Regions from separate parts of the Virgibacillus sp. L01 genome, predicted to be linked through region 2. Evidence: a T-box and tRNA genes for the amino acid it is inferred to sense, from the RefSeq annotation. Region 2 holds a T-box; the other holds one or more tRNA genes.
The links. A T-box is a leader RNA that pairs with one kind of tRNA and senses whether it is charged. The one in region 2 lies ahead of thrS (threonine--tRNA ligase), so its partner is inferred to be a tRNA-Thr.
Positions count from the first base shown of each region.

Region 1: it has a tRNA-Thr gene. The T-box ahead of thrS (threonine--tRNA ligase) is inferred to sense a tRNA for this amino acid. The anticodon was not compared.

Region 1 is NZ_JBQQCP010000017.1:172-11,342, forward strand. Features, by position in the region: tRNA gene ACTWQM_RS19410 (tRNA-Asn) at 195-269, shown strand; tRNA gene ACTWQM_RS19415 (tRNA-Thr) at 277-349, shown strand; gene ACTWQM_RS19420 (hypothetical protein) at 446-685, shown strand; gene ACTWQM_RS19425 (hypothetical protein) at 783-953, shown strand; gene ACTWQM_RS19430 (YwaF family protein) at 978-1,709, opposite strand; tRNA gene ACTWQM_RS19435 (tRNA-Glu) at 1,953-2,027, shown strand; tRNA gene ACTWQM_RS19440 (tRNA-Val) at 2,062-2,137, shown strand; tRNA gene ACTWQM_RS19445 (tRNA-Thr) at 2,147-2,222, shown strand; tRNA gene ACTWQM_RS19450 (tRNA-Tyr) at 2,261-2,345, shown strand; tRNA gene ACTWQM_RS19455 (tRNA-Gln) at 2,359-2,429, shown strand; tRNA gene ACTWQM_RS19460 (tRNA-Lys) at 2,474-2,546, shown strand; gene ACTWQM_RS19465 (hydroxymethylglutaryl-CoA reductase, degradative) at 2,750-4,039, shown strand; gene mvk (mevalonate kinase) at 4,036-5,001, shown strand; gene mvaD (diphosphomevalonate decarboxylase) at 5,106-6,083, shown strand; gene ACTWQM_RS19480 (phosphomevalonate kinase) at 6,097-7,194, shown strand; gene rocF (arginase) at 7,922-8,824, shown strand; gene ACTWQM_RS19490 (CPBP family intramembrane glutamic endopeptidase) at 9,201-9,860, opposite strand; gene ACTWQM_RS19495 (Spo0E family sporulation regulatory protein-aspartic acid phosphatase) at 9,967-10,128, opposite strand; gene sigW (RNA polymerase sigma factor SigW) at 10,281-10,844, shown strand; gene ACTWQM_RS19505 (zf-HC2 domain-containing protein) at 10,860-11,171, shown strand, end outside.
Region 2 is NZ_JBQQCP010000008.1:109,132-120,302, reverse strand. Features, by position in the region: gene ACTWQM_RS15055 (TVP38/TMEM64 family protein) at 419-994, opposite strand; gene ACTWQM_RS15050 (DUF1294 domain-containing protein) at 1,075-1,344, opposite strand; gene rplT (50S ribosomal protein L20) at 1,405-1,761, opposite strand; gene rpmI (50S ribosomal protein L35) at 1,828-2,025, opposite strand; gene infC (translation initiation factor IF-3) at 2,047-2,550, opposite strand; ribosomal protein L20 leader region at 2,697-2,824, opposite strand; gene thrS (threonine--tRNA ligase) at 2,981-4,927, opposite strand; T-box leader at 5,190-5,412, opposite strand; gene ytxC (putative sporulation protein YtxC) at 5,474-6,331, opposite strand; gene dnaI (primosomal protein DnaI) at 6,887-7,819, opposite strand; gene ACTWQM_RS15015 (replication initiation and membrane attachment family protein) at 7,831-9,165, opposite strand; gene nrdR (transcriptional regulator NrdR) at 9,212-9,682, opposite strand; gene ACTWQM_RS15005 (cytosolic protein) at 9,707-10,108, opposite strand; gene ACTWQM_RS15000 (hypothetical protein) at 10,202-10,444, opposite strand; gene speD (adenosylmethionine decarboxylase) at 10,977-11,171, opposite strand, start outside.

The sequences.
Region 1 (11,171 bases), on a different contig from region 2:
CAATGAGTACAATACATAACGTCATATTACACTGATAAATACTAACAAATAATTCCACAGTAGCTGGCCGCATACATCTTTGAGAAGCTACTATATGCAGGCCTGCGAGGAGTGCTTGCATCACCGAATAATCATACACCACGACGAGCACAATACATAAGGTTATATTAACTTGATAAATACTTATATATTATTCCACAGTAGCTCAGCGGTAGAGCAATCGGCTGTTAACCGATCGGTCGTAGGTTCGATTCCTACCTGTGGAGCCATTTTAATGCTTCCATAGCTCAGCCGGTAGAGCACCACCATGGTAAGGTGGGGGTCAGCGGTTCAAGTCCGCTTGGAAGCTCTTACGTTAAACATCTATTTCCCAAGGGATTTAGGTGTTTTTATTTATGAAGAATATTCGATTAATGTATTATAAGTATAAGGACGGAGTGGTAAAATGTCAGCACCAAAAGAAGTAAGGAAGCAACGCAGAGAACAAATTGCTAGTGAAATTATTTCATCAAAAGAAGCTTTGGAAATTCTAGGCGTTTCACGTATGCGATTAAGCCAATATGTAAATGACGGTAGGGTAAAACCGATTAGAAGTGGTATATATTTAAAAGACGATATTGTGGCTTTTAAAGAAGCATTTAGAGAAGCGAGATCAAATAATGAATGGTTAAAAACGTTTGAATAGACGTTATGCATATTGACTTTTTTAAGGTATCTTTATCGATAAGCCAGGTTTTTTAATATATAAATGATATAAGAATAAATAGACAGGTGGTTTTAAAATGGGGAATGGGTTATCGTTGCTTATAATATTAGCTATTGTAGTAACTATAGCTGAAGTGCTTGTGGCTTACTTTTTGATCAAGAAACATAATATGAAAATTTGGCAATCTTTGTATACCTCGTTACCGGTAATTGTAATCGTTTGGGTAGTAGCTATTATGTATTCTTAACAAAAAATCAACACTCAACTAATTTTACAAGTTGAGTGTTGATTTTTCACGTTTAAGTAATTTATAAATCTGAAGCTGAACAAAGAAAACAATAAACGCTAAACCACATAAGTTCACATAATACCAAATGCCATTGCCAAGCACGTCAAGTGGTGTGGTAGCTGTAGGTGTATGGGAAAGGTAGAGGTAATTGGAATTTAATAATGGATTAATAAAGAAACCAATTATAATAGCATAAATTAATAGGTATCCATAGACTTCAAGTAGTGATTTAAACTTAATCTTTAAGGAACTGGTTGCGACAAGAAAAATACTTGTCCATGATATGGCAGTATGATGGACAAAAAACTTCCAAAAGCGATAGTGCGGATAGTCATACGGCAACTCTGGAGTAACTAATGCCAGGAAAGCAGGGATAAGACCAATAAAAAAAGTGATTTGTATAAGCTTCCTGTTGTGAGTAACTAACGCAATTGCCCCTGTTATACCTGCAATTCCGCAAAGATGCAATGGTGTGTGCTCTTGTAAGCTCCATATTCCAGTTAATGCTGTCCAGGTTTGATAGGATACTTCTGATAAAATTAACAGACTAAATAAAATCCAACGTATTGTATTGTGTAAATATGTATTAGATAAGATCTTTTTAAAAAATACTATAAATAGTATGATCCCAAAAAAATATATAAGCAGCATAACAATGTGACTTAAACCAAACGCAATAAATGGCTCGCCACCTAAACTTAACCAGTTCCCCATATAATTCCCCCAAATTGTTAAAAGTTACAGTCTATATCTCCATTATATTGGTAGCAAAAGTGTTTGAAAATAAAGAATTCCTATTTTCCCTTTACAAAGATGCTTAATCTATATATAATAAAATTCGTTGGTTTATGACAAGCCCTTTTTTGGCAGCTAAGTAATTATAAATATTTTTTACTGCATAGACAATTCTTATATGTGTAATAATTATAGTATTTTTATTACATGAAACCATTGTAAGGCCCGTTGGTCAAGTGGTTAAGACACCGCCCTTTCACGGCGGTAACACGGGTTCGAATCCCGTACGGGTCACCATTAATTCTTAGGAAAGTCAGTAACCTAATACATAGGAGGATTAGCTCAGCTGGGAGAGCACCTGCCTTACAAGCAGGGGGTCGCAGGTTCGAGCCCTGCATCCTCCACCATTAATATATGCCGGTCTAGCTCAATTGGCAGAGCAACTGACTTGTAATCAGTAGGTTGGGGGTTCAATTCCTCTGGCCGGCACCATTTTTTATGTATAATTTATAGAAATGTAGTTAAAATATGGAGGGGTAGCGAAGTGGCTAAACGCGGCGGACTGTAAATCCGCTCCCTCAGGGTTCGGGAGTTCGAATCTCTCCCCCTCCACCATAATTTACTTAATTGGGCTATAGCCAAGCGGTAAGGCATCGGGTTTTGATCCCGTGATCCTAGGTTCGAATCCTGGTAGCCCAGCCTTTTTTTATTTTATGAGGTTTTTCGGGCAACATTCCTGACATGAGCCATTAGCTCAGCTGGCAGAGCATCTGACTTTTAATCAGAGGGTCGGAGGTTCGAATCCTCCATGGCTCATCAATTTATATGAAAAAACACTAGCGTAAATACATAACACATATTATAATAGCAGATAAACAAGGTCGTTATGATTACCAACAACCTTGTTTATTTGCATTTTGTACTGTTTTTTTACATAATAGATACAGTAATTTATTCATTAATAAAAAAATGAACAATTTGACATATATAAATTATGCTAGTTAAAAGGATGAGATGGTATGAAAACTTCTAGATTCCCTGGTTTTTACAATATGACTGTTGAGGAACGCAGACAGTTGTTGACTACGATGGATACGTTCACTGATGAAGAAAAAGATTATTTGTTTTCAAACGAACCTCTTCCAACTGACACGGCGGATAAAATGATAGAAAACGTAGTCGGGACTTTTCCGCTTCCATTAGGATTAGGATTGAATTTTTTAATTAATGGGAAAGAATATGTAATACCAATGGCAATTGAAGAACCATCTGTTGTTGCCTCAGCAAGCTATATTGCAAAAACTGTCAGAAATGCTGGAGGGTTTACTACAGAGGCGACAGATCGTGTTATGATTGGTCAAATTCAAGTAGTAGGCTGTCCGGATTTTCAAGCAGCAAAAGAGGCTGTTTTAAAGGAAAAAGATGCATTGATTGCTGATGCTAATGCTGCATACCCCAGTTTAGTAGCTAGGGGTGGTGGCGCAGAAGATCTAGAAGTTAGAGTATTAAATGAAGAATCAGACTCAAAATATGGTCAAATGCTTATCCTTCACGTTTATATAAATACTTGTGACGCAATGGGAGCAAATATCATTAACACAATGGTTGAGTCACTTGCTCCGACAGTCGAGACTATCACGAAAGGGAAAGTATATTTACGGATCCTTTCTAATTATCCAGATCGTTGTCTTGCACGTGCGCGTTGTGTCATTCCACCTGAATTATTACAGACAGGCAGTTATACAGGTGAAGAAGTGCGTGATGGCGTTATTCATGCCTATGAGTTTGCCGCATCGGACCCTTACCGCGCTGTTACCCACAATAAAGGGATAATGAATGGTATTGATCCCATCGTTATTGCAACAGGTAATGACTGGCGTGCTGTTGAGGCTGGGGCCCATGCACACGCAGCGAGATTTGGGAAATATAGCTCGATGACAGAATGGTCGAAGGATGAGGACGGGAATTTAGTTGGTGAATTAGAACTCCCTATGTCTGTCGGGACTGTAGGCGGTTCGACCCATGTTCACCCAATTTCTAAACTTGCATATAAAATCTTAGATGTTGATTCGGCACAGGAGCTTGCACAAGTTATAGTTTCTGTTGGACTTGCACAAAACCTTGGTGCACTTAAAGCCTTAGCAACCGATGGTATTCAGAAAGGTCATATGGCTTTACATTCTCGTTCTGTTGCCATTGCAGCAGGAGCTACAGGGGAGATGATTGATATCATTGCTGAACGATTAGTAGATGAAAAAGAAATCCGTGTTGGAAAAGCTAAAGAAATGGTGGAAGAATATATAAAATGAGTGCAGAAAAAGCAACAACTTCAGAACAAACAGCTATAGGTATAGCTCATAGTAAATTGATCTTAATCGGGGAACATGCAGTTGTACACGGGCAACCTGCTATTGCGCTTCCTTTCCCGTTAGTAGGGGTGGAATCAGTGATTGATTATGTTCCAGGCTCGGTAAAGATTGATAGTACTTTTTACCATGGTCCGCTTGAATCTGCTCCAGAGTCGCTGGAGGGGCTTGCAAATTGTATTAAGGCAACCTTAAATTATCTTCAGTTACCATGTGAGGATCTTTTAATACGGATTAAATCATCTATACCACCCGGAAAAGGACTTGGATCAAGTGCTTCGGTAGCTATTGCGGTAGTGAGATCATTATTTGCTTATAACAATCAGGACTATTCAGAAGATGAACTCCTGAACCTAGCTAATATTTCGGAAACGTATGCGCATGGTGTTCCTAGTGGTATCGATACACTAACAATTACTTCGGATTTCCCAGTCTGGTTTGAGAAGGAACTGCCTTCTGATTTTATTGAACCTAAAGGTGATTTTCACTTTATTGTTGCCGATTCAGGCAGAATGGGTGATACACGTTTAGCTGTTGAATCAGTTGGAAACTTGTTCAAATCAGCTCCAAGAAGAATACAGGCCAAGCTTGACCGTATTGGTGAAATTACGCATCGAGCAAGACATGCGCTTGAGAGTGCGAGCAAGCATTTACTAGGACAGATGTTAAATGAAGCACAAAAAGAACTGGAAGCACTAGGCGTAAGTGATGCAGGCCTAAACAGGTTAATCTACTTTGCGCGACAGGAAGGTGCCTTAGGTGCCAAATTAACTGGAGGCGGAAATGGCGGTTGTATTATTGCCTTAGCACGTAATGAAGTACACTCTAGGCAGCTATCTGAAAAGCTGAAAAAATTCGGCGCACACACGGTATGGCCTTTTGTTCTAAGAAAGAAGCCTGAATAAGCATCAACATTAGAAAACGTGGCTTATCATCAAGCCTTAGTTGCATATATGCAGTAAGGGAGGATATTTGTATTTTCTAAACTGCGACACAGAGGGGATATACAATGAAGGCATCAGCCAAAGCACATACAAATATTGCCTTAATTAAATACTGGGGCAAACGGGATGAATCGTTAATACTCCCGATGAATAATAGCCTCTCATTGACTTTAAATGGATTTTATACAACGACTACAGTTGATTTTAGAGAATCGTTAACAGAGGACAGCTTTTATCTGAATAATCAACCGGTAAGTGGTGTGGAATATGAACGGGTCACATCTTTTTTAGACCTAATTCGGGAATATGCAGGAAAACCGAATTTATTTGCAGAAGTTCATTCTACTAATTATGTTCCGACAGCAGCTGGATTTGCATCATCTGCATCAGGGTTTGCTGCATTAGCAACAGCCGCTGCCAAATCGCTTGGACTTAAGGTAAGTGATGAAGAACTTTCTATCTTAACTAGACAAGGGTCAGGGTCAGCCTGCAGATCAATTTACGGGGGTTTTGTAGAATGGGAAAAAGGAGACAGGTCTGATGGCTCTGATTCTTATGCTATTCAAGTAGCACCTGCAAACCATTGGGATATTCGTGTCGCTGCAGTCGTTTTATCCTCTTCAGCAAAGAAGGTGCTGAGCAGGGAGGGTATGAAGCGGACAGTTGATACGTCTGCTTATTATTCCAGCTGGGTTGAAAGTATTCCAGATGATCTCAATAATATTAAAGAGGGTATAAAGAACAGGGATTTTGAGAAAGTAGGAGAAATAGCTGAGGCAAATTGTCTTAGAATGCATGCCACTACTTTGGCTGCCAACCCACCTTTTACGTATTGGCATGACACAACGCTGGCAGTAATGCAATCTGTCCAGGAACTACGTGAAAACGGGGTTTCAGCATATTTTACAATTGATGCTGGTCCAAATGTAAAAGTTCTTTACCTGCCAGAAAACGAAGAAACGATACAAAGTACGCTCCGTGAAATACCTGGGGTTGATGATGTTATTGCAAGTCGAGCAGGTCAAGGAGTATCCTATATTTAGGAGTTGAAACGTATTGCCAACTACACCATTGAGCCTTAAAGTCCCCGGGAAATTAATGATAGCAGGGGAATTTGCAGTACTTGAAGCCTATCAAAATCTAGTCGTTATGGCGGTTGATCGTTTTGTTTATGTGACATTAACACAACAGGATGAAAACCGTCTTTCTTTGCTGAACTTCGAATTAGCTAACCTCGAATGGACCTATCATGAAAAGAAGGTCAACATAAAGACAGCTGACAAGCGTGTAAAGTTTGTTGAAGATGCTATGTCAGTAGTATATACATATTTAAAAGAAATGAACGCTTCTCCAGCTAATTTTCATTTAGAAATCCGCAGTGAACTTGATGACGAATCTGGTCGTAAATACGGATTAGGTTCTAGTGCCGCTGTCGTTACATCTGTGGTTGCTGCCATTTTAAAAAAATACCTACCAAAAGAGCCATCCGCTAAATTGATTTTTAAGTTAGCGGCTATTTCGCATGTAAAAACACAGGGAAGTGGTTCAGGCGCTGACGTAGCTGCATCATCCTATGGTGGTTTTTTACAATATGCCTCATTTCAAGCAGAATGGCTACAGTACGAATACGAGCAGGCAGTTACCATTCGTGAATTAGTTGAAAAGGATTGGCAGTATTTATCTCTTAATCCTATTAAGTTACCAGCTAATGCTTACATGTGTATTGGCTGGACTGGAACCCCTGCTTTGACTGGGAAATTAATCGATAAAATTAAACGCCTTAAAACAGAGAATAATACATTATATGAGCAATTTCTTGATGACAGTAATAAGGCAGTAAGTACCTTTATCAAAGGAGTTACTGAAAAGGATGTTGCACTTATTATTGAGGGTACGAAACTGAACAGACGTGCGTTAGCTACTGTAGGAAAACACGCTAATGCAGAAATAGAAACCCCGATGTTGCAAAAGTTGTGTGATCTTGCTGAACAGCACGGTGGGGCAGGTAAACCATCTGGAGCAGGCGGCGGTGACTGCGGGATCGCATTTCTGCCATCTGAAGAACAGGCTCAGAAGCTTATGAAAGCCTGGGAAGAGGCAGGAATTAAACCGTTGGATATTCAACTTAATAAGGCTGGTGCAGCAGAAATATAAAGCAGGCTAGGAACATAATAAAAATTTCCCACTTTAAAGACAATAATAACAGGATAGATCTTTCGAACGTTCATTTTCAATGGTTGGATTTAATAAGTAGCTGATATAAAATGCGACGTAGTGAAGATATTTTTCTGTTCTAATGATTGTTTAGTGCTTAAACTCGTTCCGGCAGAATACTACGCTTTCCATGGGCAAGACCTCAGCCTCCTCCGAGGTCTTCGTAACGTGCTTTTCCCATAGGAGTCTACGTATTCCGCCTCCACTGGAAGAGGCTTCCTGATTAGAGGTGGGAGTGTTCCATATGGTTAAGAAGCAATGTCACAATAACTTCATCACGTTTTGCTGCTAATGGCTCAATTCATTCTTAGCAAATTTCTGCAGCATATCTTGAACTTCCAATTGATCTTTATCAAATAATAGTGCATCCATAATACTTCACCTCAATCTAATTTTTAAAATCGGAAAAGCTGGAGCTAATATATAACTAAAATGAATGAATGTTCATTCATCAGATGATTAAAAAAATATACTGAAATAATCTACTGATTCTCACCCTCATTATGGAATAAGTGAAAGTATACTTAATTACTTTCAAATTCATTATAACATGATTTTAAAGTTTTATTCCAACAATCATTCTTCAGTGTATATATATACATATTTTTGTCGAGTTGAGTCATTACCTGTTTTTTGGCTAAAATAATAAGGTAGAGGAGGAATTCAAATGAAGAAAAATATGTCTATAATTGGCGTGCCGATGGATCTTGGACAAAGTCGGCGCGGTGTTGATATGGGGCCAAGTGCCATCCGATATGCAGGTGTTGTTGAAACACTTGAAAATTTAAACTATGATATTAAAGATCTGGGTGATGTGCCGGTTTCCCGCCCTGATAGCAAATATGAGAAACAGGAAGATAATTTACGTAATTTACAACAGGTGGCTGATGCAAATCAGAAACTTGCAGAAATGGTCGACAAGGAAATTACCAATAACCACTTTCCATTAGTATTAGGTGGTGATCATAGTATTGCTATTGGCAGTCTAGCAGGTATAGCGAAGCACTATGAAAATTTAGGCGTAATCTGGTATGACGCGCATGGTGACTTGAATTCTGGTGATACATCGCCATCTGGTAATATTCACGGCATGCCCCTTGCTGTAAGTTTAGGTATCGGGAATGAAAAGTTAACGAACATACTTGGCTATCAGCCGAAAATCAAGCCTGAGAATATTGTAATAATAGGTGCCCGTTCACTTGATCCGGGAGAAAAGGACTTGATTAAAGAAAGTGGCATAAACGTATATTCCATGCATGAAGTGGACCGTTTGGGGATGCCAGCTGTAATGAGCCAGGCAATAGATTACTTAAAAAATCGTACAGATGGAGTTCATTTGAGTCTGGATTTAGATGGATTGGACCCAGAGGAAGCCCCTGGTGTAGGAACACCGGTTATTGGCGGGTTATCCTACCGTGAAAGCCACTTAGCAATGGAGATGCTTGCAGAGTCCAATATCCTTACTTCTGCAGAATTTGTTGAAGTAAATCCGATTTTGGATCATAAGAATAAAACGGCAACTGTTGCTGTCGGATTAATAGGATCGCTGTTTGGTGAAAAGTTGAAGTAGTCGTTTGGAAGTACAATTTGATTATTGAGTGAAATGGAGCATTGGATTGCAAAGCAATTGATGCTCTTTTTGGCAGTTAAGAAACCAACATAAGAACGAGGATCCAGACCCATGCTCGAAACGCAGTTTTTGTAACAAATAACGGAACAAGGATCTGCCGAACAATCGGTGCGGATCCTCATTCCGCTAAAAGGAGAAAATGCTGTTCTGAAAGGGGGGAACCGGATCCTCGTTCCGCTAAATGCATAAAATCAACGGTATATTAGGGTGAAAAATGCAAATAACGGAACGAGGATCCAGAACCATGCTCCAAACGCGGTTTTTGTAACAAATAACGGAACCAGGATCCGTCTTCTCAAGGTTAGTTGGACACCTGTTAAAATATCGCTATTAATGCAATGATAATGATCGCTGAGTCAGCAATAATGTGAACAAGCCATGAGTTATAAATATTACTTGAGTTTTCATTGAGCCAATTAAACACTAATCCTACTGAAAAGAGTCCAAATAGTGCTAACAGGAATAATCCGATGTTGAACCAGGTAAGAAAGATTGCTGTATGGTAGATCGCAAACAAGAATGATGAATAGATATAGGCAAATAGCCGATGTTTCTGCTGTAGATTTTTAAAAATAAACCCTCTGAAAAAAATCTCTTCTAAAAATGAATTGCCGACTATAATATAAATACTGATAAATAAAAAAGTATCACCAGTGATGTTTTTCTGTGCCAGGTTTTCACTAATTTGGGTGAAGTCAATATGCTCTTTTAAAACAAGGTATGCCCCGAAAAGAATGAGAAATGCTCCAATTCCCAAACCGGCACTTATTTTTAATCGCCTGGTGTCGATTCCTCGTGTCGCAAAGTAGGTGGTTTTGCTTTTGGCTATGTAATGAAAACTAAATAGTACGAGGAAGAAAATGAACACCTTTGCCATCGTTTTATAGAGATATTCGAAGGAGAGAACTTGCTCAATAATAAATAATATTGCGATTGATAACGAGCTTAATAAGACAATTAATTTTTTTTCGGTCATGAAAACACCTGCTACGAGTTTTTTTCTATTGTAACATTTTAACAGAAAAAAAAGACATCCATCTTTGCATGTCTTTTTACCCTTTTTCTCTCTGTTTTTGGTGTATTTAATAAATAATGAAGTTACTATTGTATTCATTAAGTAGCTTGTCTAGTTTTTTGCTGGTTTGAATTACAACTTCAGAGGTCAATCCATGGGTGTTGCTTAATGTAATTAAGGTATTACGACAATCCTCTATTTTTTCTAATAATATCGAATTGTTTTCCACAAAACCGGCCTCCAATCTAGTATAATGTATAATGTATTAAGTAATTACCCAATAAATCAGGAAAGTAAACAATTTATATATAAATTTTTGAAACCTTACATAATGTTAATTCGTATATGTAAAATACCGCATAGTAAGCGGAGGTACTTATAATGGACTTGGTAATTAAAGAGAAAATAAAGCAGGTTAAAAGAGGGGATCAGTCCGCCTACGAGGATGTTGTCTCATTTTATCAAAATAAAATTTATCAGCATGTTTACCGGATGCTTGGAAATCAGCATGAGGCTGAAGATATTGCACAGGAAGCTTTTATTAGGGCGTACATTAACATTCATTCGTTTGACGATCGGCGCAAGTTCTCGACGTGGCTATACCGAATCGCCACTAATTTAACAATTGACCGGATACGAAAGCGTAAGCCTGACTACTATCTCGATGCTGAAGTGAAGGGGGCTGAGGGCTTAGATATGTATTCGCGGCTTGCGACTGATGAACCGCTGCCTGAAGAGGAAGTGGAAGGATTGGAATTACAAAACTACATCCATCAGGAAATTTCTACACTCCCACCCAAATATAGAGGTGTGATTATTCTTAGGTATTTAGAAGAGTTTTCGCTTCAGGAGATAAGTGACATTCTGGATATTCCACTGGGAACTGTAAAGACGCGAATCCATCGGGGCCGTGAAGCACTAAGGAAAAAGCTTCGCCATGTGTAAAGGAGTGTGATCAACTTGAACTGTAATAAGGACACTATAGAGCTAATGCATAAGTACTTGGACGGTGATTTAACCAAACAGGAAGAAACGAAATTGCGCGGTCATTTAGAAGGTTGTGAGGACTGCCAAAAGCACTTCCATGAGTTGAAGCGCACCATTACACTTGTCCAAAGTACAGAAAATATTTCTGCACCAGCAGATTTCACCGCCAAAGTTATGGAAAAATTACCTACAGAAAAGAAGCGTGTGAGGTATAAGCGTTGGTTTAAAGCACATCCAATTGTTACATCGGCAGCAATCTTTTTCATATTTATGTTTAGCGGTATT
Region 2 (11,171 bases):
CTAGAATAATCTCTAAAAACTCTCGTCCTGCCGTCCGGGGTCGCTACGGGCGGATGCTTTCCGCGAGCACGACCTCAGCCTCCTCGAGCAGACCACTCTGCGGGGTCTTCGGACACGTGCTGTTCCCGCAGGAGGGAGTCACCGCCCTCCGCTCACCCGGACTAGTGTAGTGCTGTCACACATTTATTCTATAGAGATTCCCACTCGAGTCAACAGCGGAGGAAATACACGTAGACTCCTGTGAGAGCTAAGGCGAGGCCTAGATGAGACTACGCAGCGACGTAGGAGCAAAGAGGCTCATCAGCTGCCCTAGGTGCGCGAAGTGTATTTCCGTAGCGGTTTCATAGCACTTAATCCTTTCTACACTATGTTGCATTATATATCTTATATGACAGACCTAACAACCTAAAGATCATGTTTATTGTGTACTTACCTGGAAAAAATCGTTCCATTTAATGATAATCTCTTTCCTCCTTAAAATGTAAATTAGTGGAAGCAATGCGACTAAGAATACGAAGATATACATTGGGGATAAACTGGATATCCATTTGCCAACAGATGTATAAACGAAGGCTAACGGAATGTTTGAAAATAGTGATGACCTGGTGTAATCCTTAAAGTTTGCAGAAATTTCTATTAAGCATAAGGATAACAGATGAAAGTGGATGAAAGGAACGAGTCGCAGTATGGCAATTTGGGATGTGGTAAGTTTGGAGTTACTGCCAATTATTTTTCGTTTCAGATTTACCAGCCTACTAAATGTTTTTGGCATCCATCGAATTACGCCGTAAAAAATGACACTCGACAACGTAATACCGATAACTGAGTACAGAGTTCCTGCAAGTGCTCCAAAAAGTATTCCTCCTGAGATACATATAAACACAACTGGAAGAAAAAATAATGGCCTTAATAAATGACAACCTATAAATAATATCGGAGCAAACAATCCACCCGTCTCAATAAATGCCAGTAAATAATTGCCAAACAGCTCCATACCCAACCTCCTTCATTAGAGCGTGCACTTGGTAATCATATTAGTACATGTATATGACAATAGACGAGCCTTTATGACATCTAATATGTTAAATACACAAAGAGAATGATATGAATGACAATCAACGTTGGCATTCCTATAACAAATAAGCGATGCTTCGTTTTATGCCGATAACGCTTCATCCCTAATAACGCCCCAATTGCTCCACCTAAAATCGCAAGTCCCCAAAACGTACGTTCAGGTATCCGATATTTATGTCTTATCGCCTTCTTTTTATCTATTCCCATTAAAATAAAAGCTATCGCATTAACACCAATAAGAAATAGGATAATCATATTTAATTCATTCATTTTTTCACCTCTATATAAAAACACCAAACCCAGTTCATCTGGATTTGGCGTTTAGTACTGTTATTTAGCAGCTGCTTTAGCTTTTTCAGCCAATTCTGCAAAACCTTTTTCGTCATTGATTGCAATATCTGACAGCATTTTACGATTAACATCAATTCCAGCTACTTTTAAACCATGCATTAATTTACTGTATGAAATATCATTCATACGTGCAGCAGCATTAATACGAGTGATCCATAGTTTACGGAAATCACGTTTCTTCTGTCTGCGGTCACGATATGCATATTGACCTGATTTCATAACCTGTTGTTTTGCTGTTTTAAATAGAGCTCTCTTTGAACCATAATAACCTTTAGCTAGTTTTAGTACGCGTTTACGACGTCTGCGCGTAACTGTTCCACCTTTTACACGTGGCATATTAATTCCCTCCTAATACAAATAAAAAATAGTCTAATGTCTTTTTCTCGTCCGATGTCTCAATGCTTATTTGTAAGGAAGCATTGTTTTAATTCGTCTGAAATCACTAGCAGAAACAACTGTTGATTTACGTAGTTTACGTTTTTGCTTTTGAGATTTATGAGCGAACATATGGCTTGTATAAGCGTGTGAACGTTTTAGCTTTCCTGAACCGGTTTTGCTGAAACGTTTTTGAGAACCTTTATGGGTTTTCATTTTAGGCATGTTAAGTTCCTCCTTGAGTTGTTATTTTTCGTTTACTGGAGCAAGCATCATGAACATGCTACGACCTTCCATTTTGGGTTTGGATTCAATTGTAGCAATATCTTTTACTTCTTCCGCAAAGCGGTCAAGAACTTCCCGACCAAGTTCTTTGTGTGTAATCGCACGTCCACGGAAGCGAACAGATGCTTTTACCTTGTCACCCTTTTCAAGGAATTTTCTAGCATTTTTTAACTTGGTGTTAAAATCATGCTCTCCAATTCCAGGAGTAAAGCGCACTTCTTTAACATTGATAATTTTTTGTTTCTTACGTGCTTCTTTTTCTTTCTTTTGCTGTTCGAAACGATATTTACCAAAATCCATGATTCGACAAACTGGTGGTTTTGCATTTGGTGCAACAAGAACCAAATCAAGATTCCTGGTTTGAGCGATATCTAACGCTTCATTGCGAGATTTCACCCCAAGCTGATCACCATTTGAGTCGATAAGTCTTACCTCTCTAGCACGGATTTTTTCATTAACATTCATCTCTTTGCTAATAGCCAGCCACCTCCAAATAATTGTGTTACAGATCCAATATTGACAAGCAAATTTTAGTAAACTTGGCCTATCGCCAGTCCTTATGGCGATCGCTTTCGTATCACTTATGCATTAAGAAAGCTTTATACTTTCATAACTGCAAAAAAGTGCAGGTACAATACTGCACCCACACTTCTCCATTAGTCTATTAAAAGAGTTTTTAAACCAGTCAACTGCACGAATGCGTCAATCAGGTGAGAAGCGGGTGCTTCTACTTGTCTCAGATCATTTAATTTTTATTCAACTTTAATAGAATAGCATGTATTTCCTACTCTGTCAACAAGCTGATAACGAAATATATGCATATTTATAACTCACCATAATTATATCAGGTTATAAAGCCCGAGTACAGTAGGTAAAGATTTGCTCTGGTGTTACTTTACTTTCTGCGCAATTCCCTACCTGATATTTCATCTGTAATTAATGTTTCAAACTTATCGTATGCAATTGTCTCAGACTCTTTCTCACCATATCGACGAAAGTTCACTGCATTTTCTTCAATTTCATTATCTCCCAGAACTAAAGCAAATGGGACTTTTTGTGTTTGTGCTTCCCTTATCTTGTAGCCAATTTTTTCATCGCGTTCATCCACTGCAACCCGAACACCCTGGAATCTTAATTTTTCTTCCACTTTTTTTGCATAATCCATATGGACTTGAGGTGACACCGGAATGACTTTAACTTGTACTGGTGCCAGCCAAGTTGGAAACGCTCCTTTATACTCTTCTATGAGGAAAGCAACAAATCTTTCCATTGTTGATACAACACCACGGTGAATGACAACTGGGCGATGTTCATTTCCATCCTCACCTATATACGTCAAATCGAATCGTTCAGGTAATTGATAATCAAGCTGAACAGTGGACAGTGTTTCATCTTTCCCTAAAGCTGTTTTCACTTGTACATCAAGCTTCGGGCCATAGAATGCAGCTTCGCCTTCCGCTTCTACATAATCAACCTTCATTTCTTCCATGGTTTCTTTAAGCATAGCCTGTGCTTTCTCCCACATTTCATCATTATCAATGTACTTTTCCTTATCTTCGGGATCACGATAAGAAAGGCGGAAATAATAATCGTTGATTCCAAAATCCTCATACACTTTTTGTACTAGTTCTACAACACGAATAAATTCTGCTTTCAACTGGTCTGGACGGGCAAAGATATGTGCATCGTTCAGTGTCATAGCACGAACACGCTGTAGCCCAGCCAAGGCACCAGACATTTCATGACGATGCATTGTACCCAGTTCAGCAATTCTGACTGGCAGATTGCGATAGCTGTATAGTTGGTTTTTATAAACCATCATATGATGTGGACAATTCATTGGACGAAGTACTAAATCCTCATTATCCATTTCCATTGTTGGAAACATGTCATCCTGATAGTGATCCCAGTGTCCACTTGTTTTGTATAAATCAACACTTCCAAGCACTGGGGTATATACATGGTCATAACCTAAACGCTCTTCTAAGTCAACAATATAGCGCTCAATAGTACGGCGGATTGTTGCTCCTTTTGGCAGCCATAACGGCAGCCCCTGTCCAACCTTTTGTGAGACAGTAAAGATCTCCAATTCTTTCCCAAGTTTACGATGGTCACGTTCTTTTCTTTCTTCGAGTATACGTAAATGTTCATCAAGCTGTCCTTGCTTTTGGAAAGCTGTTCCATATATACGTTGCAGCTGCTGATTATTGCTGTCACCACGCCAATAAGCTCCAGAGATACTCAACAGTTTAAATGCTTTAATTTTACTTGTAGAGGGTACATGAATTCCACGGCATAAATCAAAAAACTCTCCCTGCTTATATATTGTTACTTGCTCGTCCTCAGGAATTGCATCAATCAACTCAAGTTTAAGGTCGTCGCCAATTTCCTTGAACATTCGTTTTGCTTCATTCCGTGAAACTTCAACTCGTTCTATCTCCAGGTTTTCCTCAATAATTCGTTTCATTTCCTTTTCAATCTTCGGAAGATCCTCAGGTGTTAACGTATGTTCCATATCCATATCATAATAAAATCCTTCTTCAATTACAGGACCTACCCCAAAATTGACATTATCAAATAACCTTGTAACAGCCTGAGCCAGTAAATGTGCTGTTGAGTGGCGCATAATGTCAATTCCATCGTCACTGGTATATGTAACAATCTCAATTAAACCGCCTTGCTGGAGTTCACGTCTCAGATCATATAATTCACCATCCAGTTTGATCGCCAGAGATTGTTTTTTTAGTCCTGACGAAATAGAACTTGCAATCTCCTCACCCGTTGTCCCTATAGGAAATTGTTTGTTTGCTCCATCTGGGAAAGTTATCGTTATTTCAGCCATTAGTAACACTCCTTGTGTGTATTCTATTTGAGTATCTTTTAATAAGGTCTTGTTGCTTTTCGGTATTCAGTACGATATTAACTGTGACGTAATGTTATTAAATACTTTAATGTATTTATTCCAGCTGCGTGGCCGAAGAGCCTCACTAAATACTACCAATCGTTATCTTTTTGACAGTCGTGAAAGTAAAAGTACTTTCATACGCAATAAACTCTTAGAAAAACAGTCAAAAATTAAAAACGCCCATCCCTCTGCATTTAAGCAAAGGGACGAGCGTTGGTAACATCGTGGTTCCACCCTATTTCCCGCAGTTAACTGCGGCTCATAGATCTTTAACGCAGACTGTACGCTACTATTTACTTATGTTTCAATAGTAGAGTTTAAAGGTGGTAATCATCTGAATGCATATGGAAGTTTTCAGCCAATGACTTCCTTCTCTTATCTATCCAAAAACCAAATGATTTTATCCTTATCATTACTTTTAATTTTGTTAAGATTATATATAAATCGTATTATAGCTTCTATTGACAATAAAATCAAGCTTTACTAATTATTTTTTAAATAGTATGGGAATGGGAAGCTACTGACAGGCTGAAATTCAACTCTCTCCTGAAAAACATTGATTACAGTTAATGTTTTTGGTTCAGAAGGATGGTCACCATAAATTTTTATTTTCTCTGGTGCCATTGCAATTAATGGTGCTAAGTTCAGCTCGTCAGCATCCAATCCTACAATATAGAGTGGCTCTTTTTGCATGAGCATTCTCAATTCAAGCTTAGTAAACCGCTTTCCACTCGGTTTATAAAAAGAAAATTGCCCCCCTTGCAGTATATGGACTGTGTTGTAGGACGGCTCCCTTTTAACAACATATTCCCGCAGCATATCAATAAACGCCTGATGATCCTCCTCCCGTTTAAATTCATCTATTGCCAGCCCAACAAAATAAATAAGCTCGTCTTTGAACACCTTCAATTGAAACTTAACAATTGAATCATAATGAACTATTTCTGTGTTCTTAATGTTTGCTATGAATAGTGACTGCAACAATTGACTTGGATCTTTGTTCTTCCTGACATTAGCACTATCAGCATCATCACCGGAGAATATCCAGTGTGTAATATCCAATATGCGTTCAATTTCATCCATATTTGTATAATAATAATAGTCTTTAATTATACCGTTTATCATATTTGTCAGCCGATGTGCTACAAATACCTCAACCATTGATTTTGCTATGGATTCCATTGTTTCATTACCAGGTACCTGATAATCAAGTATTAAATGATTCCCCCATTCCTCACTTGTTTTCCAATGCAATTCAATCTGTTTGTTATACTGAAATAAATGCTCACAAAAACTAATCACTTCTTTATCCGATCCAAAATAAACTTCCAGCAAATACATCACCCTCACCAAGAACCAAACTGTTACATTATATGGACATACATGTGAAAAAATGTATAATCCCATGAAACTAGTAAAGTTAGTATTCAATGGAAGGCAAGTACCCGTGAAGTTACCTTTCTCCTTCACAGTTATAATCGAATTTCACCAGTGAAAAGAGGCATTAAATATTTTTTAAATTTATGCCACCAAATGTCGCTGAGAAACGATAGTGATAATAAGAAGTAGCTTGGTTTGTCCCCTTATGCTTTGGCGTGCAAGCCATAGAAGAGATAAATATTTTGTATGAAAATACCTCTCTAACTTGATTTCAGCGGAGACAGGTGACGTTATTTCTATATAAAAGTAACATTCTCGAAGTTATCCGGACACAAAAGCCCTTATTTTACATGTATTTTGGTTTACATGACTGTATTTGTGTTAAATAAGGTCTCTGGTGTCCGCTAACCTCAAATGTGCTATATGAAAAATATTTTCATGGTAGATGGTGATTTCTTAACTGACAAAAAAACTAGCATAAAAGAGTTTAATCTTCCATGCTAGTCTAATGATATTCTAACCATCGCGACGATTTTCTCCTGATAGTGAAATTTCTTTACTTACTTGTTTTATCCGCTCGATAATGCGTCCTGCTTTCACTGTTTCAACTCCACCGCGATTAGATCGGCCAAGCTGTTCTTCCAATTGTTCCAGACTGTAGTTAGATGTGAAAAATACTGGTAACTTTTCCATCATTCGATATTGTAAAATAGAACCTAGTATCTCGTCTCGAAACCAGGCTGATTGTGTTTCGGCACCAATATCATCGAGGATTAGCACATCTGCTTTTTTAAAGTAATTAATCTTTTCATTGATCGAATCATCTTTAATAGAACTCTTTATTTCCCGAACAAACTCTGGCATATAAATTAACATGGATGATATATTATGTTCTTTTAACGCGTTTGCCAAAGCTCCAAGCAGGTATGTTTTTCCAACACCAAAAGGGCCATAAAAATATATACCTTTTGCTGGGAGTCCAGATTTCGTTTGTTCTAGAAAAAGGAGTAACTGCCTGATTCCACTACCTCTTTCAGCATCATGATCAATATCACTTATGGCAGCATTCAGTATTTCCTTTGGCATATACAAACTCTCAATTAACTGCTGTTGCTGCTGCTGTTTTTCATAATCCAGTCGAAGGTGACACTTTTCATACGATAGATGAATTTCATTATCCTTAACATGTAAAACAGGTGAATAGCCTTGTAGCATATTTTGACATTGTTCAAAGGATTTACACTTATCACACTGCTTAGATTGGGATTTAAATTCATACAGCTTTATAAGATTTTTCTCAATTTCTTCTTCCGGTAGTGTAGGATGATATGACAAAAATTCTTTTATTTCAGGATCATTTAAAACTTCCTGCTTAATCCGTATATAGTTGTCCTTGAAATTTTTATTCTCTTGCATCCATTTTTTTAATTCCGATTGTACCGGCTTCATTTTTATCATCCTTATAAATGATTATTCTTATTTTTGGAGTACTTTCGCAGTAATGTTGCTGTTTCTTCCCATTCCTTTTGTGTATCCGTACCAGCCTGATTTGAGTTAGCTTGCTTCTTCTTTTTCCGTTCTTTGAACCAGTCAGGAACAACCTCATTGGATTGGGGCTTTTTATAATTTGATTTATTGGTTTGTTCTTTTTGATATCGGCCTTTTTCACTCTTAGCGAATGCCATTGCTTCTTTAGCTGTCTGCAGGTTTGCACGTGACCAATGGCTTGCTATCTTTTCTAAATATGCTCTCGACAACTTCATATTTGATTGCAGTAAAACATAGTGGATAAGTACATTCATCACTGGAGAAGGAAGTCCTTGAGTTGTCATAACCTCACGAATCACCTTCATATCCTGAGCAGATGCCTGACCACCACTCGATAAATCTTCTAGCAGCTGTTTCGGTGATATTTTTTCCAGTTCGGTTATAAGCTGGTCTTCCTTCGTTGTTGGATTACTAACAGTCTCATTTGTTGTGCGTACTTCTTTTTCAGTAAGCCTAATATCTGTTTGATTGTGTTTATTTCTAAATAAATCATGGCAAGCTTCTTTAAATTCATTACGATTAAGCGAATTTTCATCCGTCAACGCCCATAATACAGATTTTTCTACTTCGAAGGTTGCTAAATCATATAAAGTCATCATCTGGGAAATTAACTTTCTGTTTTCCGAAGTCAACACTCTATTAGCCGGAACCATGCGCTGCTTCAGCATTTGTTCCATCCAGGTAAAATCAATTGCAGACTCTGTGACTGATTCGTCTTGATCATCAATCACTTCCATCCCTTCCAGATATGGCTGAAACGTTTGAAAAACTTCATTAAAAGATGCTGTTATGTTTGAACCTTCTCTTTTTCCATGTTCGGTGTAGTATTCTTTCAATAATTTAAATTTAGTTTCTCCAATATGATGATATAGTAATTGAGCCAGCATTTCATCTGCAAAAAAGTTTGCTGGTGAAAACGGACTTAGTAACTCGTATATATATGAATTTTGGTCATCTGTGTAATTCTGATACGTTTTAAGCAGTCCGATACCTTCAAGTTTTAACCTTGCCCGATAAATATCATCTAACGGCAAGTTCATATAGTTCATTAATGTATGATGTGTTTGGACTGATGATCCATGTTGAAATTCAAGTTCGTTCAATAGGGTTTGATATAACGAAAATGCTTGTATACCAATTAATGGCTGATACAAGTGAGTTAACGACTTTGCATAATCAACTGGCAAATTGCCTTTAAACAAAACTCGATACCCTTCGATTGGCAAAATTTTTCCGATATGACTCATTATTCTAACCCTTTCTCTTCTCCAAACATGACACTGAATCGATTATTCAGGTGTTTTCATTCTTATCTGTTTTAATTAAGTCTTTTAATTCATCTAAAAATACAGTTAAATCCTTAAATTGCCGATAAACTGATGCAAATCGAACATAAGCTACTTCATCAACGTCTGAAAGTCGATCCATTACCATTTCACCTATTTCTTTACTATCAATTTCTGATACACCAGTATTACGTAATTGTTTTTCAACATCAATGGCAATTTCTTCAATTTTCTCAAGTGGAACTGGACGCTTTTCACATGCTTTAATCAAACCACGTATTAATTTTTCGCGGCTGTATTCCTGTCTTGTACCATCTTTTTTCACAACAATTAATGGGACCTCTTCAATCCGTTCAAATGTTGTGAAACGAAACCCGCACTGTTCGCATTCTCTGCGCCTGCGAATCGAACGCGCCTCTTCAATTGGTCGCGAATCCAAAACCTTTGTACTTTTATAGTGGCAATTTGAACATCTCATGTCGTTCAACCCCATTCATTTTTGCTACCGACTCCGACTATTCGTATTATTAATGATAGGCAGCTCTTTATTTATTTGCTGATATAGTTGTTGGATGATTTTCGTACTATAGCCTAAATCAAACGGAAATACTGACTCTGTTGTGACAGAAAAATCAATCGCCGTCTGGTGGGGTCTCACCATAATTACAGTTGCAACGACAAAGGCCTTTTTTCCTTTAACAATAGTAGCACTAATTTCACCGTGATCCTTGGAAATAGCATTAATTTGATAGCTTCCGTTATTATCAAAATAATTCTCCAGCATGCTTAATCCTTTATCTCTTGTTGTTTTATAGTAATGTGTTTGAAGCGTAGGATCAATATGATTTTCATTTGTTTCAGCATGATTACTAAAATATTTTGCAGTTTTTTGACGAAACGACATTTGTACACCCCATCTAAAAAATAGTACATATGTATAAATTCTATATCCGTACACTATATATCTATCTATTTTAACATGTTTTTAGTAAATCGACTAATCATCGAAAACTGACTTATCACCAATTCCTAATACAGAACCTTCGTTGTAATTATTTTCATAAGTCAATAAAAAAGCAGTTTTTGAAGGAACAAGAAAGGCTGATACACTACTTGAGTTGACTTTGACCAACGTTACGTATTTGATATATAATGCGAAGTAAATTAATGGTACCGAGTAGTATTTATAGTGGCTCTCTGACCCTCGCAGCTGGAATATACTCGCTTTCCGTGGGCTCACCACGAGCCTCCTCGCTCGCAAAGGTCGCTCTCTGTGGGGTCTCTTTGGCTCGCTGTCCCACAGGAGTCTCGCATATTCCAGCTGCTGGTTTAGATGGTCAAGAATCTTGTTTATATCATCACAACATGCATATATTTTTTAAATAAGTGAGCAACCCCAGCGGAGGAAATACACGTAGACTCCTGTGGGAGCTGAGGCCTAGATGAGACTACGCAGCGACGTAGGAGCAAGGAGGCTCATCAGCCGCCCACGGAAAGCGAAGTGTATTTTCGAAGCGGTGTCATAGCACTCAGCATGTTACTTCGCATTTTATATCTTATGTGTACAAAAAATTTCTATTAATGTTGTCAAGGCAACAATTAAAAAAGCTCTAAAATTATCAAGATGGCTATTTGAGATTATTTTATAGATGCGAAAATTGAATGATGATAATAAATTTATGAAATTGACTCAGTTAAGAAAGAATTTTAATTTCCTAACTAAGAAAGAAGGATTAACCATTAATTTTGGTCAATCCTCCTTTCCATTCTATTTATAACATTTTTTGAAATGGCTGTACCTTAACAGGACCTTTACCTCTTTTAATTTCAACATGTTCAAATGTCTTGGTCTCTAATGCTTGTATAATATAATCTACAGCTACATTTGGATCAATTGTATTACTGCATGTATAAACATCAATACTTGCATAGCCATGCTCAGGAAAACTATGGACTGTTAAATGTGA